3 regions of the Halomonas sp. B23F22_3 genome follow, and region 3 is predicted to be linked to each of the others. Evidence: predicted binding sites of a transcription regulator. Region 3 holds the regulator's gene; each other region holds the start of a gene.

Region 1 (10,250 bases), on a different contig from region 3:
CCGAGAATGAATGACACCCCCTCATCCAGAGGACCCATCGCCGAGGCGATGGGTCTCGCGCCACACGGACATCACTACCAGTCGGCGCCGTCCAGGGCGTCCAGCGGAATCTTCAGGTAGCGCTTGCCGTTGGGCTCGGGCGCCGGCAGGCGCCCGCCCAGGATGTTCACCTGCAGGGCGTGCAGGATCAGCTTGGGCATGGGCAGCTCGGCATCGCGCTCGTCGCGCATGGCCGCGTAGTCGGCCTCGCTGACGTCCCCCGCCAGGTGCTTGTTGGTCTCGCGCTGCTCGCGCACCGTGCTCTCCCACTGGGGCTCGCGGCCATCGGGCATGTAGTCATGGCCGGTGAACAGCCGTGTCGCGTCGGGCAACGCCAGGATCGCCTGGATGGAGCGCCACAGCTGGTGGGCGTCGCCGCCGGGGAAGTCGGCCCGGGCGGTGCCGAAATCGGGCTGGAAGAGCGTGTCATGAACGAAGGCGGCATCGCCGATCACGTAGGTGATCGAGGCCAGGGTATGGCCCGGCGAGAACATCACCCGCGCCTCCAGCTCGCCGAGGCGGAAGGTGTCCCCCTCGGCGAAGAGCCGATCCCACTGGGAACCGTCGGCCGGGAAGTCGGGCCAGTGGTAGAGCTCCTTCCAGAGCGCCTGGACCTCGACCACCTTCTCGCCGATGGAGGTGGGGGCGCCGGTCTTCTCCTTCAGGTACTGCGCCGCGGAGAAGTGATCGGCATGGGGATGGGTGTCGAGGATCCACTGCACCTCGAAACCCTGCTTCTCCACGTAGGCGAGCAGTTCGTCGGCACGGTGGGTGGCGGTGGCACCGGACTTCTCGTCGAAGTCGTGGACCGGGTCGATGATGGCGCACTTGCCGGTGGCCGGGTCGCTGACCACGTACTGCACGGAGAAGGTGCGCGGGTCGAAGAAACCGGCCACCTCGGGGTTGCCGGCCCCCGTGCTCGGGGAGAGGGCGAAGGTCTGCATCGGTCACCTCCGTTGGCGCCCGGATCAGGCCGGGCGTCCATCGAGAAATGTGGAATTACCTTATCACCTATAACTCTAACAACCGATTGACGCCGTGCATCGCCGCGATAGGCGAGACGAAAGGCGAGTTGAGCGAGGAGCCCGCCCTAGAGCTCGAGGCGATCACCAAAAGCGGGAATCTCGGCGTCGATGCCGCTTTGCTCGAGCAGCGCCTGGAGCGCCCGCTGGGCGCCGGGCTCGCCATGCACCAGGTAGACGCGGGGGCGATGGCGGAAGGCGCCGACCCAGCCGAGCAGCTGGGTCTGGCCGGCATGGGCCGAGAAGCCGCCGATGGTGTGCACCCGGGCCTTGACCGCCAGGTCCTGGCCCATCACGCGCACCCGCTCGGCTCCGTCGACGATCTGGCGGCCCAGCGTGCCCCCGGCCTGGAAGCCGACGATCACCAGCCGGGTGCTGGGCTTCTCGAGGTTGTAGCGGAAGTGGTGCAGGATGCGACCGCCGTTGCACATCCCGGCGCCGGCAATGATGATCGCCCCGCCGTGGATGCGGTTGATGGCCATCGACTCCTCCACCGTGCGCGTCATGCGGAGAATCGGCAGATAGCGGCTGGTATCGCCGCTGGCGGCGACGTTGAGCACCTTGAGATCGTCGGGATCCAGGGACTTGCGAGCGCGGTGGTAGAGCTCGGTGACCTTGATCGCCATGGGGCTGTCGAGAAAGACCAGCTGCTGGCGCAGCCGCCCCTCGTGATAGAGCACGCTCAGGTGGTAGAGGATCTCCTGGGTGCGACCCACGGCGAAGGCGGGAATCAGCACGTTGCCGCCCGCCGCATGAGCCTCCTCCAGCACCTGGGCGAACTCCTCCAGGGTCTCGTCCAGGGGGCGGTGGTCGCGATCGCCGTAGGTGCTCTCCATCAGCACCAGGTCCGCCTCATGGAGCTTCTCGGGATCCTTCATCAGCACCGAGCTGGGGTTGCCCAGATCCCCCGAGAAGACCAGGCGCCGCGTCTGGCCACCGGAGGGCACGGCCAGCTCGACGATGGCCGAGCCCAGGATGTGTCCAGCGTCGTGGAACACCAGGGTGACACCGCCAGGAAGCGAAACGGGCTGGCCATAGCCATGGGAGGTGCAGAGCGCCAGGGTGCGCTCCACGTCCTTCAGCTCGTAGAGCGGCTCGATCAGCGGCTTGCCGTGTCGCCTGCGCCACTTGTTCTCCCACTCGACGTCCTTGGCCATGATGAAGGCGGCGTCCTGCAGCATGATCTCCAGCAGGTCGCGGGTGCCACGGGTGCAGTGGATCGGCCCGTCGTACCCCTCGCGAACGAGCTTCGGCAGTAGTCCCGAGTGGTCGAGGTGGCCGTGGGAGAGCACCACCGCCTCGAGCTCGCCGGGCAGACGGCCGAAGCCGCGGGCGTTGGCCTCGTCGGCATCCCCGCCGCCCTGGTGCAGGCCGCACTCCAGCAGCAGCCGATGCGTGCAATGATCGCCGTCTACCTCGAGGAGGTAGCGGGAACCGGTGACTTCCTTGACCGCACCCTGAAAGGTCAGTGTCGACATGGTCTCGCTCCCGGTGGCTGGCGTGGCGGGGCACGGTCGCCCCTCTGCCCTCAGCATAACGGATTCGCGATATGTCGGTGCCGGCCCGGCTAGACCTCCCCGGCGTGGTCACGCTCCACCGCCTGGCTCAGGCGCTCCGGCAGGTCGGGAATGGCCGCCTTGACGCGATTCCAGCTGGGGATGAAGGGGCGTTCGCGGGGGTAGTCCAGGAAGTCGCTGCCGGCCTCTAGCAGGTTGGCGGCGAACAGCTCCACGGCCTGCTCCTCGGCGTGGCGATCCAGGCTCAGGCCGTTCATCACGGCGTCGTGGTCGTAGGCTTCGATCAGGTCCAGCGCCAGACGGTAGTAGGTCGCCTTCAGCGTGCGAAAGCCCTCGGCGCTGAAGGTCACGCCCTGGGTCGCCAGCTTGCGGTAGAGCGACTTGGCGATATCGAGGCTCATGCGGTTGAGCCCGCCCGTGGCGTCCTCGGCGGAGACCGGCTGGTGCTTGTGGTCGTAGGCGTCGGCCAGGTCGACCTGGCAGAGCCGCTTGGTGGAGTAGTTGCGGTGCACCTCGGAGAGCACGCCGATCTCCAGCCCCCAGTCGGCGGGGATGCGGATGCCGTCGAGCACCTCGGTGCGCATGGCGAACTCGCCGGAGAGCGCGTAGCGGAAGCTGTCCAGGTACTCGAGATAGGGCAAGGGGCCGTGGATCGTCTTGAGCGCCCTCAGCAGCGGGGTGACCATCAGCCGCGAGACCCGGCCGTTGAGCCGCCCCTCGGCGATGCGCGGGTAGTAGCCCTTGCAGAACTCGTAGTTGAAGCGCGGGTGGACCACCGGATAGAAGAGCCTCGCCAGAAGCCCCCGGTCGTAGGTGAGGATGTCGCAGTCGTGCAGGGCCACCACCCGCCCGCGGTTCGAGGCCTGCACATAGCCCCCGCAGTACCAGACGTTACGCCCCTTGCCGGGCTGCTGGGGGGCCAGGCCCTGGGCCTCGAGTTCGGCGTCCAGCGCCTGGAGCCGCGGGCCGTCGTGCCAGAGGATGCGGTGGTGCTGGGGGAGCCGGGCGAAGAACTCCCTGGCGCGCAGGAACTGCTCCCGATCGGCACGATCCAGGCCGATCACCACCTCCGCGAGGTAGGGCACCCGGGCGATCTCCTCGACGATGTGGTCGAGCGCCGGCCCCTCCAGCTCGGAGAACAGCGACGGCAGGATCAGGCTCATCGGGCGCCGGGCGGAGAAGTCGCACAGCTCCGCTTCCAGGGCCGCCAGCGGCCGACGGGTCAGGTTGTGGAAATCGGTGATGATGCCGTTCTGGTGGAAGTCGCTCATGCCGTCACCCCGTCGTCGAACGACCCGGGCTCGGCCGGCGGCTCGCCCTCCTCCGCCGAGCCCACTCGACGCTCGTCTCGCCCCCACCAGTGCTCCATCCCCTCGGCCCAGCCGGCGGGGCCGGTGGTCACGCTGCGATAGAGCGACGCCTGGGTCGGCGCGACCGTCAAGTCGTGACAGCCACGGATCACCACCGCCTGGTCGACCCCCTCGAGCATGGCGATGTCATTGGGGCCGTCGCCCAGCGCCAGGGTCCGGGGCCGGCTGCCACGCAGCGACGCGAAGCGCTCGGTCAGCCAGGCGACGGCGCTGCCCTTGTCGCAGTCGCCGGTGACGTGCCAGAAGCGCCCACCCCGCACCAGGCGCAGGCCGTCGCCCTCGAGGCCCTTGCGGAAGGCCGCGAGGCGCTCATCCCCCTCCTCCCAGACCAGCGGCTCGCTGCCCTCGCGCAGCCGCGCCAGGCGGGCCTCAGGCTCCGCCAGCCCGGTGACGGCGACCAGCTCCTCCAGTGGCATCTCGCTCATGGTGGTGAAGCCAAGCCCCAGCCGCTCCCGCCACACCGAAAGCCGCTGGCGGATGAAGCCGATATCGACCCCCAGGGTGCGGATCGCCACGCCATCGGGGCCCGGCCCCCGGTCCAGCCGGGCATGACACCAGGCGAGCGGCAGGCCGGCCAGGGCGCCGTTCTCGGCGATGAAGGGGGCGTCCTCGAGGCCGAGCTCACGGCGCAGCGGCAGGATCTCGCTGCGGGTCTTGCTGGTCACCGGGATCACCGGTACGCCCTCGGCCTTCAGCCGGGCGAGCCAGGGCCTGGCGGCCGACCAGTCGTAGGTATGGTGGTCGAGCAGCGAGCCATCCAGGTCGGTGAAGACCAGGCGCGCTCGCCGGGTGGGGTCGTATGGCGAGGCTGATGTCGAGGGCATGGCGGATCCGGCTCCGGAGTGGTGGACGCGTCATGCTCCATGCAGGGGGCGTGCCAGGGCACGGCAAAAACGTTCTGTCACCTAGGGAGCCCCCTTTAGAGCGGGACACGGCGGCGCCGATGCACCAGGAGTGAACATGAAAACGCCCCGCCAGGGTGCATCCTGGCGGGGCGTGGGGCGTCGCGGCTTGCCGGCGCCGTACAATGCTCAACTGGCGAGACAGGCGTCCAGTGCATCACGCCAGTGTGGCAGGCGCAGTGAGAAGGCCGCTTCCAGGCTGCTCGACTCCAGCCTTGAGTTCGCCGGTCGCGGCGCCTTCTGGGGAAATTCGGCACTGGTTATAGGCAAGACCTCGGGCCGCGCCGTCGCCTCGATTCGCCCAGATTCGACTGCCGCCGTGAAGATCGCCTCGGCGAAGCCGTACCAGCTGGTCTCGCCCCGAGCGCAGAGGTGATGGGTGCCACCCCGGCCCTCATCGAAGCCACCTCGGGCCCAGTCGTGCACCACCAGCGCTGTGACATCGGCGATTGTCGCCGCCCAGGTCGGTGCACCGACCTGATCGTTCACCACCTGGAGTCGATCTCGCTCTCCCGCCAGACGCAGCATGGTATTGACGAAGTTGTGTCCCCGGGCGTCATAGACCCAACTCGTGCGCAGGATCAGATGCCGGACGCCCGAGGCTTCGATCGCCTGCTCGCCTTCCCACTTGGTACGTCCATATATGGACATCGGCGCGGGCGTATCGTCTGGGCTAAAGGGCCGATCGCCGTCGCCGGCGAAGACATAGTCGGTCGAATAGTGCACCAGGACGGCACCTACCTCACGGCAGGCATCGGCCAGTTCGGCAACGGCCTCGGCATTGAGCCGCCGCGCCAATTCCGGCTCCTCTTCGGCACGATCCACTGCCGTGTAGGCCGCCGCGTTCACCACGACGGCTGGCGCTCGCTCGCGCACCACCTCAGCCACCCGTCCCGGCTCGGCGAGATCGCAGTCAGTACGCGAAAGCGCCATGCCCGGTCCGAGCGGCTGCAGGCTGCGCGTCAACTGGCGCCCAACCTGGCCATTGGCGCCCAGTACCAGCCAGTTCACACTCATTCGAACACCTCGGCATCCTTCAAGGCGTCACCGGCCCGATCCTTCTCGGAGAGCGCCGGCTCGGCCACCTCGGGCCATTCGATGGCGATATCAGGATCGTCGAAGCGGATGCAGCGCTCCGAGGCCGGATGATAGTAGTCGGTGGTCTTGTAGAGGAAGTCGGCGCTTTCGGAAAGCACCAGGAAGCCATGGCCAAAACCTTCCGGCACCCACAGCTGTCGCTGGTTATCGCCGGAGAGCTCCACCCCGGCCCACTGGCCGAAGCGCGGGGAGTGGCGACGCAGGTCCACCGCGACATCGAAGACTCGGCCCTGGGTCACCCGCACCAGCTTGCCCTGGGGCTGCTCCAGCTGATAATGGATGCCCCGCAGCACGCCTTGACGGGAACGAGAGTGGTTGTCCTGGACGAAGTCACGCTGCAGACCGGTCGCATCCTCGAAGGCGCGCTGGTTGAAGCTTTCCATGAAGAAACCCCGTGCATCGCCGAAGACCTTGGGTTCCAGGATGAGCACTTCCGGCAGTGCCGTGGGAGTAACCTTCATGCCTTGACCTCCCCGCGTGTCACCAGGCGCTGCAGGTACTGGCCATAGCCGCTCTTGGCCAGCGGCGCGGCCAGGGCGAGCAGTCCTTCGTCGTCGAGCCAGCCGTTTCGCCAGGCGATCTCCTCGGGACAACAGACCTTGAGCCCCTGGCGGTGCTCGATGGTGGCGATGAAGTTGGATGCCTCCATCAGCGACTCATGGGTGCCGGTATCCAGCCAGGCGAAGCCTCGGCCCATCATCTCGACCCCAAGGTCACCACGCTCAAGGTACAGCCGATTGATGTCGGTGATCTCAAGCTCCCCGCGCGCCGATGGAGTGAGTTCCTTAGCCATCTGCACCACGTCGGCATCATAGAAATAAAGGCCGGTCACGGCGAAGTTGGAGCGAGGCCGGGTCGGCTTCTCTTCCAGGGAGGTCGCTCGCCCTGCTTCATCGAAGGCCACCACCCCGTAACGCTCGGGGTCATGCACGTGATAGGCGAAGACACTGGCCCCGCTATCGCGCGACATGGCGCTGTCGAGCAGGGGCTGCAGATCGTGGCCATGGAAGATATTGTCACCCAGAATGAGGGCGCTCGGAGCACCATCCAGGAACTCCTCGCCGATGGTGAAGGCCTGTGCCAGCCCGTCCGGCGAGGGCTGTACCGCGTATTCCAGGCGGATCCCCCACTGACTACCATCGCCCAGCAGCTGCTGGAAGCGGGGGGTATCCTGCGGGGTGGAAATGATCAGGATCTCGCGCAACCCGGCCAGCATCAGAGTCGCCAGCGGATAGTAGATCATCGGCTTATCGTGCACCGGCAGCATTTGCTTGGACATGGCCAACGTCACTGGGTGCAGCCGAGTGCCTGAGCCCCCGGCGAGGATAATGCCCTTGCGTGCTTTACTCATATTCTCTCCTTGTCTAGGCGGTGGCCGTCAGGCGTCCCCGTAGTGGCGGGCAGTCCATTCCCGATAGGCCCCGCTGGTCACTCCCTCGACCCAATCGTCGTTATCGAGATACCACTGCACCGTCTTTCGCAGACCGCTCTCGAAGGTCTCGACCGGGCGCCAGCCCAATTCCTGCTCGATCTTGCCGGCATCGATGGCATAGCGCAGATCGTGGCCCGGCCGGTCCTGTACATAAGTGATCAGGTCACGGTAACGGGCCACTGACTCCGGCCGCTCGTATGTCAACTCTTCGAGCAGGTCACAGATCGTCTCGACCACGGCCAGATTGGTGCACTCGTTATGCCCGCCGATATTATAGGTCTCACCGACCCGCCCGGCCTCCAGCACCCGCACCAGGGCCCGGGCATGATCCTCCACATACAGCCAGTCGCGCACCTGCTGGCCATCTCCGTAGACGGGCAGCGGCTTACCAGCACGCGCATTGAGAATCATTAGCGGAATCAACTTCTCGGGGAAGTGGTAAGGCCCGTAGTTGTTCGAGCAGTTAGTGACCAACACCGGAAGGCCGAAGGTGCGGTGCCAGGCTCGCACCAGATGATCGGAGCCCGCCTTGGTAGCGGAATACGGCGAACTCGGCGCATAGGGCGTGCTCTCGGTGAACAGACCCTCCGGCCCCTCCAGGTCGCCGTAGACCTCATCGGTAGAGACGTGATGGAAACGAAACGACTTCCGACAGGACTCGTCTGCCCCCTCCCAATAAGCACGGGCCGCCTCCAGCAGCACCCCGGTGCCGACCAGATTGGTCGCCAGAAAGTCAGCCGGACCATGTATGGATCGATCGACGTGGGACTCAGCTGCGAGGTGCATCACTGCATCCGGGCGGTGAGTGGCGAACACTCGCGCCATGGCCTCGGCGTTGCAAATGTCCTCATGCTCGAAGGCATAGCGAGCATCGCCGCTGACCTCGCCTAGCGAGGCCAGATTACCGGCATAGGTCAGGGCGTCCACGTTAACCACCGAATGATCGGTGTCTCGCAGCAGGTGGCGAATCACCGCCGAGCCGATGAAGCCGGCGCCACCGGTTATCAATATTTTCATTGCCGTGTCCGTTGAAAAAACGGGTTTAGTCTAAGGGTTAGCCCACATTGGGAAAAGCTCCGTTGCTCATCATCGAGCCTGCCCCCACCTCCAGGGAAGGCAAAGTCACCTTATGGCTCACGAAGACGATTTGCAGCTGATGCACCACGTGGCGACTCTTTCTGCAAGGACGGTACCCAGAACGTCCTCTGAGCGCTAATAAGACAATAGCGATAAAGCGGCATGCGAAGGAAAAAGGTTAGCCCGTCGTAGAGACCTTCATCGGCCGACATCCTCCCACAAGCTTCGTAGTCGCCTTAACCAAGCTTGTGCACCACCATGTGCCGCCCGCCAGCTGGAGCGACATCCGGATTGGTTATCAGCTATCGACGCTGGTCATGCCCTCTAGAGGGAAAATGCTGTTTTTTCATTGAGCTAGCCCCCAAGCGACGCATCGCCTGATGGAAGAACTCCTGCACCGCGGCCTCGACGTTTATATCTCAGGGCCTGGGCTGTACACTCTCCCGGCTGTGTCGGCAGCATGCGATGCCAATTTCTGTCACCATACGGTCAGCTTACCTACCATGCTCAAGCTCTTTTCCCGATACGCATCGGTCGGAGTGATCAATACCTTGCTGCACTGGTCGATTTTCGCTCTCGCCTACCACTGGCTGGATAGTCAATCGCTCAGCAACCTGATCGCCTTCTGCGTTGCGGTGACGTTTTCCTTCTTTACCAACGCTCGCTGGACCTTTCGCTCGGAAGCCACCGCCAGGCGCTACGCTGCGTTCGTCGCCTTCATGGGCCTGCTGAGTTGGCTCGTCGGCAAGCTGGCAGAGAATATGGCCCTTCCCCCCCTACTGATGCTCGTCGGCTTCTCGGCAATGAGCCTGATGCTGGGCTTCGTCTATTCCCGTTACTGCGTATTCAGGAGTGAACCGTGAACCTTTCACTCGTCGTACCGGTCTTCAACGAAGAAGACACGATCGAACAGTTCTACAGAACCGTCCGTGAACATCCAGGGCTTGACGAACACGCGATAGAGATCTTGTTTGTCAACGACGGCAGCCACGACCGAACAGCCGACATCATCGCCGCACTGGCCAAGTCAGACCCGATGGTTACCAACATCGACTTCTCGCGCAACTTTGGCAAGGAACCAGCCTTGTTCGCCGGGCTGGAACATTCCCAGGGCGACGCCGTGATTCCGATCGACGTCGACTTGCAGGATCCGATCGAGGTGATTCCCCGGCTGATCGAGAAATGGCAGGAAGGCTTTGACGTGGTACTGGCCAAGCGTGCCGACCGAGGAAGCGACGGCTACCTCAAGCGACGCAGCGCCGAATGGTTCTATAGGCTCAACAATTGGATCAGCGAAACGGCCATCGAGGAAAATGTCGGTGACTTTCGTCTGATGTCGCGTCGCGTGGTAGATGCCATCGTTCGCATGCCGGAGCGCCAGCTGTTCATGAAGGGCATTCTCAGCTGGGTCGGTTTCAACACCGCCGTGATTGAGTACACCCGCGTCGAGCGCTCGGCCGGAAAGAGCAAGTTCAACGGCTGGAAATTGTGGAACCTCGCGCTCGAGGGCATCACGTCTTTCTCCACCGTACCGCTGAGGATCTGGACCTATATCGGATTCGGCGTAGCGGCTTTTTCCTTCCTCTATGCCGCCTGGCTGATCATCGACAAGCTCGTCTGGGGCAATGCCGTTCCCGGCTACCCTTCCCTGATGACGGCGATTCTCTTTCTGGGAGGCGTCCAGCTCATGGGCATCGGCGTATTGGGCGAATACATCGGACGCATCTACATGGAGAGCAAGCAGCGTCCGCGGTACATCATCAAGCCACCGACCAGCACGCGACAATCTACAG
Region 2 (10,250 bases), on a different contig from region 3:
GAGTCATCCACAGATTAGCAGGGTTGACGGACGTTCCCTCCGGTGCGGAGTGGCGCCGCGGGCCGGCCGTTTTTCCCCGGGTTGGTTCAGGTCGCGGCGGGGCCGATCAGGTGCTTGACATCGAGGTAGGCCGAGAGCCCCCAGGGGCCCAGCTCGCGGCCGATGCCGCTGCTCCCGAAGCCGCCCCAGCTGGCCTCCGGCATCACCAGCTGCTCGCTGTTGAACCAGATGCTGCCGGCGCGCAGGGCGCGCCCCACCCGCTTGGCACGCTCGACGTCGCCCGAGATGACGGTGGCGGCGAGGCCGAAGGCGGAGTCGTTGGCCAGCGCGATGGCCTCGGCCTCGCTCTCGACGCTACGGGCGCAGAGCACCGGGCCGAAGATCTCCTCGCGCCACAGGCGGCTGTCGGTGGGCACGTCGCGGTACAGCGTCGGGGCGACGAACTCGCCCTGGCGCGGTAGCTCCCGATGGCGGCCGTCGCGCACGGCGGTGAGGCCCTCCTCGGCGGCGATGGCCAGGTAGCGCTCCACGGCCTGGCGCTGGCGGGCGCTGGTCATGGGGCCCATGTCGGTGCCCTCGTCCAGCGGATCGCCCAGGCGGATGGCATCGATGCGCGTGGCGAGCGCCGCGTAGAGCGCCTCGGCCAGCGACGCATGGACGATCAGCCGCGAGGTGGCCGAGCAGATCTGCCCGGAGTTGAAGTAGATGCCGGCCATCACCCAGTCGGCGGCCGCCTCGACGTCGGCGTCGTCGAGCACCAGGATCGGCGACTTGCCGCCCAGTTCCAGCGACACCCCTCGGGCGCCCTCGGCGGCGGCGCGCATGACCTTCTCGCCCACCGCGTTGCTGCCGGTGAAGGAGAGCTTGTCGACGCCGGGGTGGGCAGTGAGCGGCGCACCGATGCCCTCGCCGTCGCCATGCACCAGGTTGAGCACGCCGGCGGGCAGGCCGATCTCGAGGGCGATCTCCGCCACCGCCTGCTCAGGCAGCGGCGTTACCTCGGAGGGCTTGAAGACGACCGTGCAGCCGGCGGCGAGCGCCGGGGCGATCTTCCAGGCGCTGGTCACCAGCGGGAAGTTCCAGGGGGTGATCAGGCCCACCACGCCGGCGGGATCCTCGTAGGTGAGGGCCTCGACGCCCTCCATGCCGTGCTCGACGAGCCGCCCCTGGCGCGCCTCGAGGGCCCGGGCCTGCTCGGCGTAGTAGCGGTAGCAGGCGATGGCATCGTCCAGGTCGATGGCGGTCTCGGCCAGCGCCTTGCCGTTGTTGCTCGCCGAGAGGCGCATCAGCGCCTCGCGCCGCGCACTCAGCGCCTCGGAGAAGGCCGCGAGGAAGTCGGCTCGGCGCTCGCCGCCGAGTTCCTGCCAGGCGGGCTGGGCGCGGCGGGCGGCGGTCACCGCGGCGTCGACGTCGGCCGCATCGCCGGCGGTGAGCTCGGCGATCGGCGCCTGGCGGTAGGGATCGGTCACCGTCAGGCGGCGCGTGGCCGGGCTCTCGACCCAGTGGTTGTCGATGAACTGCTTGGTCAGTCGTTGCACGCGAGGCTCCAGAAGAGGGTGGGCAAGGGGCTAGCGCCCGTGGGCGCGCAGCCAGTCGTCGATCAGGGTGGCGAGGCGGCGCCCCGAGAAGCTCGGGAAGTGGCCGCCGTGAACGGTGCGCACCGGCAGGTTCCTGAGCCGCCGCAGGCTGGCGGCATAGTCGTCCAGGTCGCTGTGGTAGGCGTCCTCGATCAGCTCGCCGTCGTAGATGACATCCCCCGAGATCAGGGTGGCCGTCGCGGCTTCCCAGAGCGCGATGCCGCCCGGGGAGTGCCCGGGGGTGTGAATCACCTCGAAGCGCCGGTCGCCAAGATCGAGCGTATCGCCGTCCTCGAGCCGGGCGATCGTCGCCGGCGCGGGAATGCGGTAGCCCGAGTGGGCGTAGGGCGCCGGCGGCAGGGCATCGAACATGGCGTCGTTCAGGAAGCTGTCGGCCAGGGTGCGACGGTGGTCCGGCGCCGCCAGGATATCGGCCTCGGCGGCATGCACGTGGCAGCAGCCGAACTCGTGGGCGGCGCCGATATGGTCGAAGTGGGTGTGGCTCGCCACGGCGACGATGTCCCGCTCGGCGAGCCGGGCGACCTGCTGGCGCAGCGGCACGGCACCGAGGCCGAAGTCCACCACCAGGTCGCGATCGCGACCGCGGACATGCCAGATGTTGCAGCGATAGAACGGCTTGATCGCGGGCTCGTCGATCAGCGTGATCCGATCCGCCATGGGAGTGGTGCGATACCAGCTCGTGGCCTCGCCCCGCGGCAGGGAAAAGCGGCTCATGGCGTGATCTCCGGTAAGGGACGCAGGTCCTTCAGGTAATCCTGATGGGCTCGGCTCTCGGCGATACGACCGCGGTCGAGATCGACCACCAGGCTGCCCGCGCCGGCACCCAGCTGGCCCAGGATCTCGCCATCCGGGCCGGCGACCAGGCTGTTGCCGCAGTAGTGGAGCTCGGCCTCGGCCCCGGCCCGGTTGATGCAGGCGACGAAGCACTGGTTGTCCAGCGCGCGGGCGCGGATCTGCAGGACCTGGCGCTCGGCGTTGGGCACCATGTTGGCGGTGGGCGAGAGGATGACCTCGGCGCCGCCCCGGGCGAGGGCCCGTGCCATCTCGGGGAACTCGTTGTCGTAGCAGATCATCAGCCCCAGTCGACCGAGGCGGGTGTCCACCACGCAGGCGTCGTCGCCCGCGGCGAAGTGGTCATGTTCGCGGTCCCACAGCTGGCGCTTGTGGTAGGTGGCGAGGCGCTCACCCTGGTCGTCGATCAGCACGGCGGCGTTGGTCAGCCGCCCGTCGGCTTGGCGCTGGGCCAGGCCGACGAGCAGGAAGAGCCCATGTTGGGCGGCCAGCTCGGCGAGCCGCCGGACGATCGGGCCGCCCTCCGGCTCGGCGAATTCCTCCAGTCGTGCGAAGACGTTGTAGCCGCTCAGGGCGAGCTCGGGCAGGGCCAGCAGGTCGGCACCGGCCGCCGACGCCTGCCGGCAGAGGGCCTCGAGGGCGACCAGGTTGGCGGGCACGTCGCCCCACCGGGGAGCGGTCTGGGCCAGCATCAGTCTCATCGGCGTTACTCTCCTGTGGCCTGCGAGGCGGTCGCACGCGGGCGGGTCATCAGCACGGCGCCGAGCCAATAGAGGCCGCCGGTGATCAGGAACACCGGCAGCGAGGCGCCGAAGGCCAAGGGGGAGACCAGCGACCAGTAGGCGGCGAGGCCGGCACCGATCAGGTAGGCACCGATGGCCACCGGCGCGGTGGGGCGGCCCAGCTGATGGCGCGCCTTGAGCAGTTCCGGGCCGTAGCCGTCGCGGCCGACCAGGTAGTAGTCGGTGATCATCACCGAGAAGGCCGGGATGAACAGGGCGCCGATCAGCAGCAGGAAGTTCTGGAACTGGTCGAGGATGCCGGGGATCAGGGCGCCGAACACGGTGACGATACCGATCACCAGGGCCGGCTTCCAGAACGACATGCCGGGCGACACGTTCATGCAGGAGAGGGTGGCACTGTAGACGGCCATGACGTTGGTGGTCATCACCGAGAAGAAGATGACCAGTGCCGCCGGCAGGCCGAAGCCGAAGCCGGTCAGCAGCCGGGTCGGGTCGTAGGTCTGCTCCATGCCGTTCAGCACCGAGAGGCCGGAGACGGCGGCGCCGAGGCCCATGGCAATCATCGCGGCCAGCACATACCCGAGGTAGGTGCCCCAGACGGCGATGGCGCCGCTCTTGCAGTTGCGGTTGTAGTCCGCCGAGGAGGAGATCCACGAGAAGGCGGTGGCAATCACGATGTCGAAGGCGATGCCCAGGGTGATGCCGTTGCGCGCCTCGACCGGCATGTCCAGCAGTGCCGAGACATCGTAGTGGAGGTTCAGCTGGTAGAGCACCACCGCGGCCAGGCCGACCATAGCCATCGCCGCCCAGCGCTCGACCCGCTCGATGCCCAGGTGGCCGCGCAGCACGACCAGCACCACCACGCTCTCGCAGAGGATGGTCATCAGCGGCAGGTTGGAATAGCCGGTGGTCGCCTGGATGGCGTAGTCAAGGCTCATGCCGGCGAGCAGGGCCTGGATCCAGCTCCAGGCGATCAGCACGCCCATGTTGACCAGCGAGATCAGCCGGCTGCCCAGCGGCCCGTAGGCGCGCCGGGTCATCGCCATCGAGGGCAGGCCGGTGCGCTGCCCCATCAGTCCGACCAGCAGCAGCGGGATGGCGCCGATCAGCGAGCCGATCAGCACGCTCCCCATGGCGGTCGCGAAGGGCAGGTCGGGCACCAGCAGCATGCCCGTGAGGATGGTGGTCACCACCACGTTGGCGCCGAGCCACAGCGCGACCGTGCCGAAGGCGCCGAGGCTCTTGTGCTGGTGGTCGTCGAGGGTGTCCTGGCCGAGCAGTCGGTCGAGGAAAGCCATGGTCATATCCTTGTGTTGTTGATTGTTTTTGTGGAGCGAACCGCCGGCAGGACCTCAGCGCATACTGGCCTGCCAGGCGTCCGCGTCGATCTCGATCAGCAGGGGGCCATCGGTGGGGCGAGTGGCCAGGGCATGCGCCAGCTCGCCGGGCGCGCCGATGCGGGTGGCCAGGCAGCCGAAGCCCTGGGCCACGGTCAGGAAGTCCGGCGCCTTCAGGTCGACACCCAGGCGAGTGACGCCGGCGTCGTCCATGAAGCGGCGGATCTCCTCGTAGCCCCGGTTGTGCCAGAGCAGGATCACCACCGGCAGCCGCTCTTCCACCGCGCAGGCCAGTTCGCTGAGGGTGAACATGATGCCGCCGTCGCCGACCATCGCGACCACCGGCAGGTCGGGCCGGGCGAGGCTGGCGCCCAGGGCCGCCGGCAGGCCGTAGCCGAGGGTGCCGTAGCCGGTGGAGGCGTTGAAGAAGCGCCGCGGGGCCGGCTGGGCGACCAGGTGATTGGCGGCATAGGTGGTGGCACAGGAGTCGCCGACCAGGATCGCCTCGGGCAGGGCCTCACGCAGGGTCGAAAACAGCGGCACATAGGCGGCGAAGGCCGAATCCCGTGCCAGGTCCAGGGCGGCGAGGGTCGCGCGGGTGCGCTCGGCGCCGCCGCGGCTGAGACGCTGCCCGCCGAAGCGCGCCGCCAGGGCCTCGAGGGCCTGGCAGGCGTCGGCCACCAGGGCCAGGTCGGCGGCCTGATTGCGAGCCAGCTGCTGGGGGTCGACGTCCACCCGTATCAGCCGGCCGTCCAGGTGGAAGCCGTCGTCGAACACCACGTCGTAGTCGGTCTCGCCGAGCTCGGTGCCGATGGCCAGCACCACGTCGGCCTCCCGGGCCAGCGCCCGCACCGCGGGCAGCGAGGCGTTGGCGCCCAGGTCCAGAGGGTGGTCGCGGCCGAGCAGGCCCTTGGCGTTGATGGTGGTGACGGTGGGCGCGTCCAGTGCCTCGACCAGGCTGCGGGCGGCCTCGGGGGCCGCGACGCAGCCGCCGCCCAGCAGCACCAGCGGACGCTCGGCGCCGCCGAGCCACTCGCCGGCCCGGTCCAGCGCCGCCGGGTCGGGGGCGGCCTTGGCCAGAGCTGCGCGCTGCCAGTGCCGCGGCGTGCGTACCGGGGCATCGAACAGGTCGATGGGGATCTCGATATGCACCGGTCCCGGGCGGGCCCCCTCGAACACCGCGAAGGCACGGGCCAGGGTCTCCGGCAGCGCGTCAGGGTCGAGCAACGTATGGCTGAAGCGAGCGACCCCGGCGATCAGCTGCTGCTGGCTCGGCAGCTCATGCAGCCGGCCCTGGCCGCGCCCCAGGGTGTCGCGGCGGCTGACGCTGGAGATCACCAGCATCGGCACCGAGTCGGCCAGCGCCTGACCCATGGCGGTGGCGATGTTGGTCATGCCGGGCCCGGTGATGATGAAGCACACCCCGGGCTTGCCGGTGGCCCGGGCATAGCCGTCGGCCATGAAGCCGGCGCCCTGTTCGTGGCGCGGCGTGACGTGGCGGATGCCGCTCGCCTCGCCGCCCGCCAGGCCGCGGTAGAGCTCCACGGTATGCACCCCGGGAATGCCGAACACGGTGTCGGTGGCGTAGGTGTCGCGCAGCAGGCGGATCAGCAGCTCGGCGCAGGTCATCGGCGTCTCTCCATAAAGCGTCATCGCGATTCCCTCAGCCCACCAGCCAGTGGGCCATGAGCACGATGATCGGCAGGGTGATCGCGGTGCGCAGCAGGAAGATGGCCACCAGCTCCCAGAGCTTGAGCGGGATCTTGGATTTCATCAGCAGGGCACCGATCTCGGACATGTAGATCAGCTGGGTCAGCGACAGGCAGGCGATCACGAAGCGCGTCAGCTCGCTTTCGATGTCGCTCGCCAGCACCGCCGGCAGGAACATGTCGGCGAAGCCGACCAGGGTCGCCGGCGCCGCGGCTGCGGCCTCGGGGATCTGCATCCACTCGAGCACCGGCACCATGGGGTAGGAGAGCCAGGTGAACAGCGGCGTGAACTCGGCCAGCACCAGGGCCACGGTGCCGATGGCGATCACCAGCGGCAGCAGGCCGAAGAAGATGTCGGCGACGTTGAAGAGCGCCAGCTTGGCCAGCTTGGCCGGCCCCGGGGCCTTCTCGGCGCGGGCCACGGCGACGCCCAGGCTGTAGCGCAGCAGGTTCTGGTTGCCGGTGTTCTCTTCCTGGATCTGGCAGCCGACCGGTTCGTAGTAGCTGTTCGGCTTGCGCGATAGCGGCGGCAGCCTCGGCACGATGACGGCGGCGACGAGGCCGGCGACCACCACGGTGAGGTAGAAGGGCACGAACAGGTGGTTGATGCCGATGAAGCTGGTGACCAGCAGCGCGAAGGCGATGGAGACGATCGAGAAGTTGGTGGCGATCGCCGAGGCCTCGCGGCGGTTGTAGAAGCCCTGCTCGTACTGCTGGGTGGTGATCAGCACGCCGACGGTACCGGAACCCATCCAGGAGGCCGTGGCGTCGATGGCGCTGCGCCCCGGCAGACCGAAGATGATGCGAAAGGGCGTGCGCACCAGGCTGCCGATGAACTCCATGAAGCCGAAGTCGACCAGGAAGGGCAGCAGGATGGCGGCGAAGAAGAAGAAGGTCAGCAGCACCGGCGCCAGGTCATTGAGCATCACGCCGCCGGTGAAGGAGGCGGTGATGAAGGCCGGGCCGACCTGGAAATAGGTCATCAGCGCGAACAGTGCGCCGAGGGCGCGCATGATCACCCACAGGGGAGCCACGTCGAACAGCTCATGCAGCATGCCCGCGCGGGCCCACGTCGGCCTGGCCAGCTTGACGATGCCGGTCAGCAGGACCGACAGGCAGAGCACCAGGGTGGCGATGGCGGGCAGCGCCTCGCCGAGCAGGGTCTTGAGGCCATCGGCCATCAGGCCCATGCCGATGTTGATGGTGTCGCCGGTGGAGAAGGGCACCAGGAACAGCAGCACGCCCAGGATGGACGGCACGAGGAACTTGATTAGGCCGTGGGTACTGAGCGGCGCGCCCTCGGTGTTGATGTTGTCGGCGGATCGAAGATGGGAGGACATGGGGGTCTCACTGTTGGTGTTGTAGTCGTGGTCGGTGAAGAGCGCCCGTGACCGGGCGCTTGCGGCGTCGGCCCGTCAGTCGCGGCGCCGCACGCCGGGCAGCACGCAGAGCATCTCGTAGAGCAGGGTGGCGCCCATCAGGGCGGTATTGCCGCTGGTGTCGTAGGGCGGCGCGACCTCGACCAGGTCGCCGCCGACCACGTTGAGGCCCCAGGCGCCGCGGACGATCTCCAGGCCCTGCTGGGCGGTGAGACCGCCCATCTCGACGGTGCCGGTGCCGGGCGCCACCGAGGGGTCCAGGCCGTCGATGTCGAAGGAGATGTAGACCGGGGCGTCGCCCATCTGCTCGCGCACCTCGGCCATCAGCGGGGCCAGCGAGGTGTACCAGCACTGCTCGGCGGTGACCACGCGGAAGCCCTGGTCGCGACACCAGTCGAAGTCGTCGGCGGCGTAGCCGGTGCCGCGCAGGCCGATCTGCACCACCCGGTTGCTGTCCAGCAGCCCTTCCTCCTGGGCGCGCCGGAACGGACAGCCGTGGGCGACCTCCTCGCCGAACATCTGCTCGTTGACGTCGGCGTGGGCATCGATATGGATCAGCCCGACCGGGCCGTGCTTCTTGGCGATGGCGCGCAGGATCGGCCAGGTCAGGGTGTGATCGCCGCCGAGGGTCAGCGGCACGCAGTCCTCCGCCAGCACCCTGTCGTAGAACTCGCTGATGATGTCGAGGTTCTTGGGCAGGTTGAAGGTGTTGATCGGCACGTCGCCGATATCCGCGACCTGCAGGCTGTCGAAGGGGGCGGCGCGGGTCGCCATGTTGTAGGGGCGCAGCATGCGCGACTCGTCGCGGATCTGGCGCGGCCCGAGGCGAGTGCCGGGGCGGTTCGAGGTGCCGATGTCCATGGGCACGCCGATGAAGGCGGCGTCCAGGCCGGCGGCACTGGTCTGGGTCGGCAGGCGCATCATGGTGGCGGGGCCGCCGAAACGCGGCATCTCGTTGCCGCCCAAGGGTTGGTTGAAATCGCTCACGAAAGGCTCCGTCTCGGATGGGGGTGTCTGGTATGCCGAAGCAGGAAACGTGCCAAGTTATAACGCGTTGATATGGCGTATATTGCCGAGTCGTTGATGCAGGAGTGAATCATGATGGCCCGGGTGATGATACACTTCTGCATCAATGATCCATTTGTGTATCGAGGGGCCGCATGGGCGACATCGACAGCGATATCCTGCGCACCATCATCGACACGGCGCACGATCACTTCTTCGTGGTCGACGCCGGCGGGCATGTGCGGGATGTCAGTCCCGCGGCGGCGGCGGTCTATGGCATGTCCCGGGAGGACCTGTGCCGAACCACCGTCCAGGCCCTCGAGGCCCAGGGCGTGCTCAGGCCCTCGGTCAGCCTCGAGGTCATCCGCACCGGCAAGCCGGCGCAGCTGATGCAGGTGACGGGGACCGGGCGGCGAGTCATCGCCCAGGCGCATCCGGTCTTCCGCGAGGGCCGGCTGGCCGCCGTGGTCAGCCGCTCCATGGACCTGACCGACCTGCAGCTGCTGCAGGAGGAGTACGCCTTGCTGCAGCGGCGCTTCAGCGATCATCTGCGGCGCAGTGGCATCGCCGACGAGCCCGGCTTCGAGGCCGAGCTGGGCGACCTGGAGGTGCGCAGCGAGGTGATGCGTGAGGTGGCCCTGCTGCTCAAGCGGGTGGCGCCGACCGATGCCACCGTGCTGATGCTCGGCGAGTCCGGCGTCGGCAAGACCGCCTTCGCCCGGCAGCTGCATCGTTGGGGGGCTCGTCATGCCGGTTCCTTCATCGAGGTCAATTGCGGGGCGATTCCCGAGAGCCTGTTCGAGTCCGAAATGTTCGGTTACCGGCACGGCGCCTTCAGCGGCGCCGCGCCGGGCGGCAAGGCGGGGCTGATCGAGCAGGCCGAGGGCGGCACGCTGTTTCTCGACGAGATCGGTGAGCTGCCCCTGGCGGTGCAGGCCAAGCTGCTCAAGGTCATCCAGGACAGCAGTGTCACGCGGCTGGGCGATACGCGCCCACGGCGCGTCGACTTCCGCCTGGTGGTGGCGACCAACCAGGACCTGGCGCGTCGCGTAGAGGCCGGGGAGTTTCGCCTGGACCTCTACTATCGCGTCAATGTCATCCCGGTGACCCTGCCGCCGCTGCGCGAACGCCGCGAGGATATCCCGGGGCTGGTCGAGCGCCAGCTGAGGCGCCTCAATGGCCGCTATGGCCGCGACAAGATCATGGCGCGGGACCTCTGGCAGCAGCTGATGGGCCGGGACTGGCCCGGCAACGTGCGCGAACTGGAGAACTGGCTCGAGCGGGCCTGGCTGTCGGCGGCGGACGATGTCATCCGCAGCGACGTTCCGGCCCGTGAACCCGGGGCAGTGACCGTCACGGCCGGCGACGATGCGGTGCACCCCGCGCCCGACGGCGAGGGGCTGCGCGATGGCGAGTCGCTCAAGGCGGCCCTGGCGCGCACCGAACGCGCGATCCTGGCCGAGATATGCGGCGAGGGGACCTCGACCTACGCCATCGCCGAGCGCCTGGGCATCAGCCAGCCCAGCGTGGTGCGCAAGCTTCGCCGGCACGGGCTGCGGGTCGGCGCGAAGGCTCCGTCGTGAAGAAAGCCCCGTCGTGATGGCGGCTAGCCGTCGGATCGATCCCGTCGCACAACGTAAAACGGCCACCGCTCCGATGAGCTAAGTGGCCGTTTTTACTATGTTCT
Region 3 (10,250 bases):
CCCAGCGGCGCGGGCCTAGAGTCCCGCGCCGTCGCGGATCAGCTTGAACAGCCGGCGCGCGTTGGTCGGCGGCTTGCCCTGTTCGCGCTCGCGGCGGGCGTTGCGGATCAGCTGGCGCAGGGCCTGGCGCTCGATGTCGGGGAACTCGGTCACGAAGGCCTCGACGGCGTCGTCGCCCTCGTCGATGAGGCGGTCGCGCCAGGTCTCGAGGCGGTGAAAGGCGTGATCGCGACGCAGCTTCTCGTGCTCGATCTCGTCGAATACCGCCTGGATGCCGTCAAGGTCCTCGCCGCGCATCAGCTTGCCGACGTACTGCATGTGGCGGCGGCGAGCCTCGCGAGCCTTGATGCGCCCGGTCTCCTCGACGGCGGCCAGCAGGTCGTCGGAGAGGGGAAAGCGCGCACGCTGGGCATCGCTCATGGCGATGATCTGCTCGCCGAGCTGCTGCAGGGACTGCATCTCGCGCTTGAGCTGGGACTTGCTGGGCCGTTCGTCGGCCGGGGAGAGGTCATCCTGGGTCATGCCGGTTCCACTTCGTCGGGGTCGAATCGCGCCAGTATATCAGCCCGCGGCACGGGGCTGGACAATGCACCATCTTGAGGGCCGGCGACAGGCCGGCCGAGTAAGGAGAGACGTACATGACACAGGCTTTCGATGCCGCCGCCCAGCAGACCCTGCTGGAGAGTCGCGCCCGGATGGCCCTGGACCTGGCCCGCCAGCTCGGGGCCGAGGCCTGCGAGGTGGGGGCCAGCGTCGACCAGGGCGTCGGCGTCAGCGTTCGCGAGGGCGAGGTGGAAACGGTCGAGCTGTCCCGGGACCAGGGGATCGCCGTCACCGTCTACGTGGGGCAGCGCAAGGGCAGCGCCTCCTCCAGCGATGCCGGCGAGGCCTCGGTGCGCGCCGCGGTCGAGAAGGCGCTGTCCTTCGCCCGCCATACCGGCGAGGATCCGGCCTCGGGCCTGGCCGAGGCGGCGCTGATGGCGACCGACTTGCCCGACCTCCAGGTCCACCACCCCTGGCCGCTCTCCATCGACGAGGCCACCGAGCTCGCCCTGCGCTGCGAGGCGGCCGGGCGCGGCGTGACGGGCATCAAGAGCTCCGACGGGGCGAGCCTCTCCAGCGGTGAGGGGGTCCGCGTCTACGCCAACAGCCACGGTTTCCTGGGCAGCCAGCGCGGCAGCCGCCACTCGCTCTCCTGCCTGCTGATCGCCGAGGACGGCAGCGGCATGCAGCGCGACTACGACTACACCAGCGCCCGCGACCCCCGCGACCTGCTCGCCGCCGAGGCGGTGGGCAAGAGCGCCGCGCGGCGCACCCTGAGCCGCCTCGGCGCGAAGCGCCCGGCGACCGGGCGCATGCCCGTGCTCTTCGATCCGACCCTGGCCAGCGGCCTGATCGGCCACCTGATGAGCGCCATCGCCGGCGGGGCGCTGTTCCGCGAGGCCTCCTTCCTCTGCGATCGCCTGGGCGATCCGCTCTTCCCCGAGTGGTTCAGCCTCGGCGAGCGTCCCATGGAGGTCGGTGCCATGGCGAGCTCGCCGTTCGACAGTGACGGCGTGCAGACCCGCGACAACGTCTTCATCCAGGAGGGCCGCCTGGCGAGCTACATGCTCTCGGCCTACAGCGCCCGGCGGCTGGGGCTTCAGACCACCGGCAACGCCGGCGGCGCGCGCAACCTGCGCATCACCGCGCCGCTCGAGCCTCGCGAGGCGCTGCTCGCGCACATGGGGCGCGGCGTGCTGGTCACCGAGCTGATGGGCCAAGGCGTCAACGGCGTGACCGGTGACTACTCCCGCGGGGCGGCCGGCTTCTGGGTCGAGGACGGCAAGATCCAGCACCCGGTGGAGGAGTTCACCATCGCCGGCAACCTCGAGACGATGTTCCAGGGGCTCGTCGGGGTGGGGAGCGATACCGATACCCGCGGCAGCATCCACACCGGCAGCTGGCTGATCGACGAGGTGATGGTGGCCGGCAGCTGAGCTGGGCGGGACGGGGCATGGAAGCGTTCAGCCCAGCGCTTGGTAGTTCTCGTCCAGGCCAAGCCGCTCTAGCAGGCGGATGAAAAGGAATGCCTCCTGGCCCTTTAGGGAGCGTTTAAGGCAGTCGAGGTACTCCCGTTTGGAGTACTTGAACAGACTAGGAGCCTTGTAGGCGTCCAGATCGATGGCGAAGAGCTTTTCTTCCCTGACGAGAAAGTTGCCGGTGTGCAGGCCGCGACAGTGAATGTCGTGGCGATAGTAGGCTATCAGGGCCTCGAGGTATTGCTCCTGCAGATCCGTCGACGTCAGGATTAGCTGCTTGAGCGGTACCCCGTGGATGTTCTCCGTCACCAGCCGATATCGGTCCGCCTCGACGATGGTCGGCGTGGCGATACCGAGCGCCTCCAGCCGCTTGGCGATCAGGGCGAAATTGTGGCCCGGGTAGGGGCGAATGCGCAGCGCATAGCGCAGACGATCGACGGCCTTGGGGTGAAAGGTCTTGATGAAGTGGTCACGCTCAGGATCATAGTGGACAAGTGAGTACTTGCCGCTCTGGATCAGTTCCATCATGGGGCTCAACAGGGTGAATAGTGCCGCTGGGTGGCAGGGTGACGAGCAATGCCCGTGGCGGCCTTCGCTCAGGCGTCTTCATGGAAGCGGGCCTCGAAGAGCGCGGAGATGGCCTCGAGGGCCGCGTCGGCCTCCTCGCCTTGGGTGTGCACCTCGAGTTCGGTGCCGCAGGGCGCGGCGAGGATCAGCAGCGACATGATGTTGCCGGCATCGGCCTGCTGGCTGCCTCGGTGCACGGTGACCCGCGCATCGAAGGGCTGGCAGCACTGCACGAGCTTGGTGGCGGCGCGGGCATGCAGGCCGCGTCGGTTTGTGAGGGTCAGCTTGCGACTCGGCACGCCTCAGGCTCCTTCCTGGGGTGCGTCGGTATCCATCGATGCCGGCGCATCGGGGAGGGCGACCTGCACGCCCAGCTCGCGATGGCGCAGCCTGATGCCGGCGTGTCGCTCGGCCAGGTAGGCGGCCAGGCGTTCGGCCAGGTAGACCGAGCGGTGCTGGCCCCCCGTGCAGCCGACGGCCACGGTCAGGTAGCTGCGCTGGCTGGTGCGATAGCGCGGCAGCCAGCGCTCGACCCAGGCGAGGATGTCGTCGTGCATCTCGGCGACGACCGGGTAGCCGTCGAGGAAGGCGATGATGCTGGCATCACGCCCCGTGGCGTCGCGCAGGGCCGGGTCCCAGTAGGGGTTGGGCAGGCAGCGGGCGTCGAAGACGATGTCGGCATCCAGCGGCACGCCGCGCTTGAAGCCGAAGGACTCCACGGTCAGGGTCATCTGCTCGGCGCGATGGCCCGCCACCTGATCGGTGATGCGCCCGCGCAGCTCGTGCACCGAGAGCCGGGTGGTGTCGATCACCAGGTCGGCGAGGTCGCGAATCTCCGAGAGCGCCTGCTCCTCGGTATCGATGGCCTCGGCCAGGGTCATGTCGCTATCGCGGGTAAGCGGGTGGCGGCGGCGGGTGTGGGAGTAGCGCTCCAGCAGGATCCGCGCATCGGTGGTCAGGTAGACCACCTGGCACTCGAGGTCGCGGGTGTGCAGGTCGTCGAGGAGTTCCGGGAAGCGCGCCAGGGCGTCGGGCAGGTTGCGGGCATCGATGCTGACGGCGACCGAGGAGCGCACGCTGCGCCCCTGCTGGAGCTCGTCCACCAGCGGCCCGAGCAGCATGGCCGGCAGGTTGTCGATGGCGTAGTAGCCCAGGTCTTCCAGCGCCTGCAGCGCGATCGATTTGCCGGAACCCGACCGGCCACTGATGATCACGAGCTGCATGCGGGTCTCCTGGTCGAGAAAGGGGGCGGGCGGCGCCCCGAGAGGGATCAGCCGCCCTGGCGGCCGCTCGGGGCCTGTTGTCGTATCGCCTCCATGAGATACTCATGAAGCTCGCGCTGGCTCGCGCTGTGGCGCAATCGGCCGCGGGTGTCGGCATCGTTCATGATGCCAGCGACCTGGCCCAGCAGGGCGAGGTGTGCCTCGTCGGCTTCCTCGGGGACCAGCAGCACGAAGACCAAGTCCACCGGTTCGCCGTCGATGGCATCGAAATCCACCGGCTCGGCCAGCTTGAGAAAGCCGGCGATGGGCGCCTTGCAGTGGGGGTTTCGGGCATGCGGAATGGCCACCCCGTGGCCGATGCCGGTGCTGCCCAGTCGCTCACGGCCGATCAGTCGGCTGAATACCTCCTGGCTGTCGAGGCTGGGCGTGTTCTGAGCGATGAAGGTGCTGAAGAACTCCAGCACCCGCTTCTTGCTTCCCCCGGGCACATCGAAGAGGGTGCGCTCGGGGGGCAGGATGGCGTCCAGTGTCATGACGGAGTCAGCGCGCGCCGGCGCCCTGGGCGCGGGCCTGGGCCTTTTCCTTGTGCTTGACCAGCTGACGGTCGAGCTTGTCGGCGAGGGCATCGATGGCGGCGTACATGTCATTCTCCATGGCTTCGGCATGGAGGTCGGCCCCGGAGGCATGCAGGGTGCAGGCCGCCTGCTGGCGCTCCTTCTCCACGGAGAGGGTGACCTGCACGTTGGTGATGTTGTCGTAATGACGCTCGACGCGGGTCAGTTTTTCCTGCACATAGTCACGCAGTGCGTCGGTCAGTTCCACATGATGGCCGGTGATGTTGACTTGCATGACACGCTCCTTGCTCTTACGGGGTGTGAGTCGATTGTAACCCTTTTTAGCGTCCTGCATACCCCCTCGGTCGGGGGCGACAAGACTCTCGTCGAAAGGCGTCAATTCAATCGCTTGCGCGTGCGTCGACGGCCGGGATTCGGGCGCGTCGAGACGCCATTCGCGGCGTTCAACGCAGGCGCTTGCGCTCGCTGGAGGAGGGGATGCCCATCCCCTCGCGATATTTCGCGACCGTGCGTCGCGCCACGCTGATGCCGGCCTCGTCGAGCAGGGCAACCAGCCGGCTGTCCGAGAGGGGCTTGCGGGGCGGTTCGTCCTGGATCAACTTGCGGATTCGCGCACGGATCGCGGTGCTGGAGTGGGCGTCACTATCGCCGCTGCCGCCCACCTGGCTCGAGAAGAAGTACTTGAGCTCGAACATGCCGCGCGGAGTGTGGATGAACTTCTGGGTGGTGACCCGCGAGATGGTCGACTCGTGCATCTCCACGACCTGGGCGATATCCGCCAGGATCAGCGGCTTCATGGCCTCCTCGCCGCGCTCCAGGAAGTCGAGCTGGCGCACCATGATCTCGCGACCCACCCGCAGCAGGGTGTCGTTGCGGCTGGAGAGGCTCTTCATCAGCCAGCGCGCCTCCTGCAGGTGGTCCTTGAGGAACTGGTTGTCCGCGCTCTTGTCGGCGCGCCGAATCAGGGCGGCGTAGTCCGGCTGGATGCGCAGGCGCGGCATGGCCTCGGGGTTGAGCTCCACCTGCCAGCCCTCGCGGGTATGACGGGCCACGAGGTCGGGAATCACGTAGTCCCTGTCGCCCTCGCCGAAGGCGCTGCCGGGGCGCGGGTCCAGCGAGCGTACCAGGCCGATGGCCGTGTCGAGGGCCTCGTCGTCGAGGCCCAGGCGGCGTTTGAGCAGGCGGCGATCGTCGCCGGCCAGCGCCTCGAGGAACTGGCGGACCAACCGGCGGGCCTGGGGCAGCAGCGGGGTGTCGTCGGGCAGCGTGGCGAGCTGCAGCATCAGGCACTCGCGCAGGTCGCGGGCGAAGACGCCGGTGGGCTCGAACTGCTGGAGGCGCAGCAGCACCTGCTCGACCTCCCGGCTCCTGAGCCCCGTAAGGCCCTGGGCCTTGAGGCCGTCGCGGATCTCGTCCAGGGGCTGGGTGAGGTAGCCGTCGCCGTTGACGGCGTCGATCAGGCTCTCGGCGATGCGCATCTGGCGCTCGTCCAGGTCGGTCATCGCCAGCTGCCAGGCCAGATGACCCTGGAGGCTCTGGCCCGCGGCCTGGCGTTCGAAGTCGGGCGCCTCGCCGCCGGCGGGGGCGCTGCCGAGGTCCTGGTAGGTGTCGGACCAGTCGCTGTCGGTGGCGAGCTCGTCGGGAATCTCGCTGGCCCAGTCGTCGTCGGGCGTCTCGCTCACCGCCTGTTCGCCGAACTCTTCCTCGACGTCCAGCAGGGGGTTGGATTCCAGCGCCTGCTGGATCTCCTGGCGCAGGTCCAGGGTCGAGAGCTGCAGCAGGGCGATGGCCTGCTGCAGTTGGGGCGTCATGGTCAGCTGGGTGCCGACCCGAAGCTGCAGGGAAGCCTTCATGGCCATGAGAGGAGTTCCCTCGACGTGCCGAAAGATCCCACCCTAGCCGCTGGACGCGGGGGGTGCAACCGAAGAAATAGCAACAATCGTGCCAGGATCAAACGGCGTGCCGCCGGCGAATAACGATATTTATATCAGTGTATTGCGATCGAGGAAGCGCTCAGAGGCGGAAGTCCTGGCCCAGGTAGACGTCGCGGACGCGCTGGTTGGCAAGGATCGCCTCGGCATCTCCCTCGGCGATGATCCGCCCGTCGCCGACGATGTAGGCGGTGTCGCAGATGTCGAGGGTCTCGCGGACGTTGTGGTCGGTGATCAGCACGCCGATGTCGCGCGCCTTGAGCTGGCGAATGATGCCCTTGATCTCGCCCACCGAGATCGGGTCGACCCCGGCGAAGGGTTCGTCGAGCAGGATGAAGGCGGGCTCGGTGGCCAGCGCCCGGGCGATCTCGACTCGCCGCCGTTCGCCCCCGGAGAGGCTCATGCCGAGGTTGTCGCGGATGTGGGTCACGTGGAAGTCCTCGAGCAGCTCCTCGAGCCGGCGCTCGCGGCCGGCGCGGTCGAGATCGCGGCGTGTCTCGAGGATCGCCATGATGTTGTCGGCGACCGACAGCTTGCGAAAGATCGAGGCCTCCTGGGGCAGGTAGCCGATGCCGGCCCGGGCGCGCTCGTGCATGGCGGCCCTGGACAGGTCGAGCTCGTCGATATGCACCGCGCCGGCGTCGGCGCGCACCAGGCCGACGATCATGTAGAAGGAGGTGGTCTTGCCGGCCCCGTTGGGTCCGAGCAGGCCGACGATCCGGCCCTGCTCGATGGAGAGGCTGATGTCCTGCACCACCCGGCGCCGCTTGTAGCTCTTGGCCAGGTGTTCGGCCCTCAGGGTCTTCATCACGGGCCATCCTGCTGTTCGGGCTCGAGGGTCATGCGCACGCGCTGGCTCTCCTCGACGCCTTGCGCCTCGGAGCGCGCCTGGACGACGCGCCGGTCGAGGAAGTATTCGAGGTAGCCGCCGTCGAAGGTGTCGCCGCCCTGGTGAAGCTCGGCGCGGTCGATCAGCTCGATGCGCCGCTCGGCGACGTGGTAGACCACGGTGCGTCCCCAGCCGCGCACCAGCGGCTCGTCCGGGGCGGGCTTCTGCTCGATGTAGGCGCGCTCGCCGGTGGCGGTGGCGAGGGTAAGCTGGCCCTGATCGTTGCGGCGGATCTCCACCCGCGCGCCGGTCAGCTGCATGCTGCCCTGGCGGATCTCCACGTCGCCGGTGTAGACGGCGGTGCCGGCGCGATCGTCGAGGTCGAGGCGGTCGGCCTCCACCTGGATCGGGGCGCTGGCATCACCCTCCAGGGCCAGGGTCGGGGTGCTGCCGAGCAGCAGGCCGATGACGCCGAGGGTCAGCAGGGGGGCGAAGGAGGCTCGCATCATGACTCGGGGTCCTCGCGGGTGTCGGGCGGGTGGTGGCCGCGCACATTGTCGGTCAGTCGAGCGCGGTTGTCATCGATCCAGGCATCGAAGCGTTCGCCGCGCATCCGCTGGGGCGGCTGGCGCAGCAGCGCCGGGGTCTCGCTCCAGGCGTGGCCGCTGTCGGCGTCGAAGTGCAGGATCTCGGTGTCCAGCTGCCAGCGCTCGGCCGGGGCCAGCAGGCGCGCCTCGCCGGTCAGGGTCAGCGGGTTGCCGCCCGCGCCCAGGGTGCCATGCTCGCCGCTGGCCAGCCAGATCCGGCCCGACGAGTCGTAGAGCCGTCCCCGGGGTTGCTCGAGGCGGGTGACGTCGTCATGGGGAGTGTGGGTCAGGCGCGGGGTGTCGAGGCGCTGATGAGGCTCGCCCGTCGCATCGAAGCGCGTCAGGCGGGCGTTCTCCAGGTAGTAGTCGGGCTCGCCCGACGCGTTCCCCGGCACCGGGCCGGGCAGCGGCGCCTCCTGCAGGTCGAGCAGGGCCAGTCCGCCGCCCAGGGCGAGCAGCAGCAGCAACAGTCCGGTGCGAAAGCCGGGGCGCGGCAGGCTCATGGATCAGGTCGTGCCGTGCAGGTAGGTGTCGAGCACGGCGTCCCAGTGCCCCTGCGCCTGCAGCAGGGTGTCGCAGATCTCGCGCACCGCGCCATGGCCGCCCACGGCCTCGGTGACCCAGTCGGCATGCTTGCGGATATAGCTCGGCGCGCCGGGCACGCTGATGCCGACCCCGGCGCGCCGGATGGCGGCCACGTCGGGCATGTCGTCACCGCAGTAGGCGACCTGATCGAGCTCCAGCTCCAGGCGGGCGCACAGCTCGCGCAGCACGGTCAGCTTCTTCTCGGCCCCCTGGAAGACGTGCCGGATGCCCAGCGCGGCGGCACGACGGCTGACCATCGGCGAGTCGCGCCCGGTGATCAGGGCCACCACGATGCCGGCGCGCTGAAGGAGCTTGATGCCGTGGCCGTCGAGGGTGTGAAAGGCCTTGATCTCGACGCCATCGGCCTGGAAATAGAGGCGTCCGTCGGTGAGTACGCCGTCCACGTCGAGGGCCAGCAGGCGCACGCGCCGCAGGCGGTCGACGAGCTGGCTGTCGAGCAGGGGGGAATCGAGGCTCATGGTGTCTCCGGTCGAGGGTCGGGCGATAGCGGATGGTCGCAAGGAATCAGATGACGCCGCTCGAGAGCAGGTCGTGCATGTGCAGGGCGCCGATCGGGCGACCGTCGGCGTCGACCACGGCCAGCGCCGAGATGCGCCCGTCCTCCATCAGGCGGACCGCTTCGGCGGCCAGGGTGTCGGGGGCGATGCGTTTGCCGGGACGGGTCATGACGTCGTCGACGGTGAGCCCCGAGAGGTCGCTGTGCTGATCGAGGGTGCGGCGCAGGTCGCCGTCGGTGTAGACCCCGGCCAGGCGGCCGTCCTCACCCACCACGCAGGTGAAACCCAGTCCCTGGCGAGTGATCTCCAGCAGCGCATCGCGCAGGGGGCTGCCCAGCGGCACCGCGGGCAGCCGATTGCCCTGGTGCATCAGGTCGGCGACCTTGAGCAGCAGGCGCTTGCCGAGGCTGCCACCGGGGTGAGACAGCGCGAAGTCCTCGGCGGTGAAGCCGCGGGACTCGAGCAGTGCCACGGCGAGGGCATCGCCCAGGGCGAGGGCGGCCGTGGTGGAGGAGGTCGGCGCCAGGTCCAGCGGGCAGGCCTCGCGTTCGACGCCGGCATCCAGATGGGCGTCGGCATGGCGTCCCAGGGTCGAGCCGGGACGGCCGGTCATGCTGATCAGCGGCGTGCCCAGGCGCTTGAGCAGGGGCAGCAGGGCGGTGACCTCGGCGGTCTCGCCGGAGTTGGAGAGCGCCAGCACCACATCCCCCCGGGTGATCATGCCCAGGTCGCCGTGGCTGGCCTCGCCGGGATGCACGAAGAAGGCCGGGGTGCCGGTGCTGGCCAGCGTCGCGGCGATCTTGCCGGCGATGTGGCCCGACTTGCCCATGCCGGTGACGACGACGCGCCCGCGACAGGCCAGGATCAGCCGGCAGGCATGGTCGAAGGCCTCGTCGAGGCGTTCGGACAGGGCCGCCACGGCCTGCTGTTCCAGTTCCAGGGTGCGGCGGGCACTGTCGCGCAGGAGGGAGGTGCCGGCCACGGAGGGGGTGTCATTGGTCATGGCAGTGATTGTTGCCCGTTGTGAGGTTTCACTCAAGGGGTCAGGCCGCGGGGGAGAAGCCGGCGCTCCCCAGCCAGGCCAGGTAGGCGAGGTAGCATGTCAGCAGCAGGGCCCCGGGCAGTCGTCCCAGGTGGCCGCGCCGATTCCACAGCAGCAGCGCCCCCAGCGCCAGGGTCAGCAGCAGCATCACCGGGTAGTCGCGGCCGGCCGCCGCGGGATCGGTGGCGCCTGGCGCCAGCAGCGCGGGCACGGGCAGCACGGTCAGCATGTTGAAGAGGTTGGAGCCGATGACGTTGCCGATCGCCAGGTCGTGGTGGCGCTTCAGCGCGCTGGCGACGCAGGCGGCGAGCTCCGGCAGGCTGGTGCCGATGGCGACCACGGTCAGGCCGATGGTGAGCTCGCTGACGCCGA

What was found. The regulator sigma-54, encoded in region 3, starts transcription at its own class of promoters, with help from an activator protein. The targets are predictions, from matches to a motif close to TGGCACNNNNNTTGCTNT.
Region 1: ACGTNG_RS00935 (HAD-IIB family hydrolase) is a predicted target of sigma-54. The motif match lies at 4,811-4,828, and genes of this name have one in related genera.
Region 2: speB (agmatinase) is a predicted target of sigma-54. The motif match lies at 8,583-8,600, and genes of this name have one in related genera.

The regions. Positions count from the first base shown of each region.
Region 1 covers NZ_JBIEKG010000001.1:199,441-209,690, forward strand. The annotation lists gene ACGTNG_RS00920 (MBL fold metallo-hydrolase) at 75-983, opposite strand; gene ACGTNG_RS00925 (MBL fold metallo-hydrolase RNA specificity domain-containing protein) at 1,130-2,539, opposite strand; gene ACGTNG_RS00930 (glycosyltransferase family protein) at 2,629-3,849, opposite strand; gene ACGTNG_RS00935 (HAD-IIB family hydrolase) at 3,846-4,772, opposite strand; gene rfbD (dTDP-4-dehydrorhamnose reductase) at 4,980-5,867, opposite strand; gene rfbC (dTDP-4-dehydrorhamnose 3,5-epimerase) at 5,864-6,409, opposite strand; gene rfbA (glucose-1-phosphate thymidylyltransferase RfbA) at 6,406-7,299, opposite strand; gene rfbB (dTDP-glucose 4,6-dehydratase) at 7,327-8,397, opposite strand; gene ACGTNG_RS00960 (GtrA family protein) at 8,838-9,320, shown strand; gene ACGTNG_RS00965 (glycosyltransferase family 2 protein) at 9,317-10,250, shown strand, end outside.
Region 2 covers NZ_JBIEKG010000008.1:104,292-114,541, forward strand. The annotation lists gene ACGTNG_RS17720 (aldehyde dehydrogenase family protein) at 87-1,538, opposite strand; gene ACGTNG_RS17725 (MBL fold metallo-hydrolase) at 1,569-2,312, opposite strand; gene ACGTNG_RS17730 (carbon-nitrogen hydrolase family protein) at 2,309-3,091, opposite strand; gene ACGTNG_RS17735 (purine-cytosine permease family protein) at 3,097-4,431, opposite strand; gene ACGTNG_RS17740 (5-guanidino-2-oxopentanoate decarboxylase) at 4,486-6,123, opposite strand; gene ACGTNG_RS17745 (YjiH family protein) at 6,134-7,519, opposite strand; gene speB (agmatinase) at 7,595-8,545, opposite strand; gene ACGTNG_RS17755 (sigma-54 interaction domain-containing protein) at 8,719-10,146, shown strand.
Region 3 covers NZ_JBIEKG010000005.1:293,119-303,368, reverse strand. The annotation lists gene yjgA (ribosome biogenesis factor YjgA) at 16-522, opposite strand; gene pmbA (metalloprotease PmbA) at 639-1,979, shown strand; gene ACGTNG_RS13460 (BUD32 family EKC/KEOPS complex subunit) at 2,007-2,549, opposite strand; gene ACGTNG_RS13455 (HPr family phosphocarrier protein) at 2,618-2,887, opposite strand; gene rapZ (RNase adapter RapZ) at 2,891-3,811, opposite strand; gene ACGTNG_RS13445 (PTS sugar transporter subunit IIA) at 3,859-4,344, opposite strand; gene hpf (ribosome hibernation-promoting factor, HPF/YfiA family) at 4,352-4,660, opposite strand; gene ACGTNG_RS13435 (RNA polymerase factor sigma-54) at 4,830-6,245, opposite strand; gene lptB (LPS export ABC transporter ATP-binding protein) at 6,400-7,125, opposite strand; gene lptA (lipopolysaccharide transport periplasmic protein LptA) at 7,125-7,652, opposite strand; gene lptC (LPS export ABC transporter periplasmic protein LptC) at 7,652-8,236, opposite strand; gene ACGTNG_RS13415 (KdsC family phosphatase) at 8,240-8,797, opposite strand; gene ACGTNG_RS13410 (KpsF/GutQ family sugar-phosphate isomerase) at 8,844-9,839, opposite strand; gene ACGTNG_RS13405 (calcium/sodium antiporter) at 9,880-10,250, opposite strand, start outside.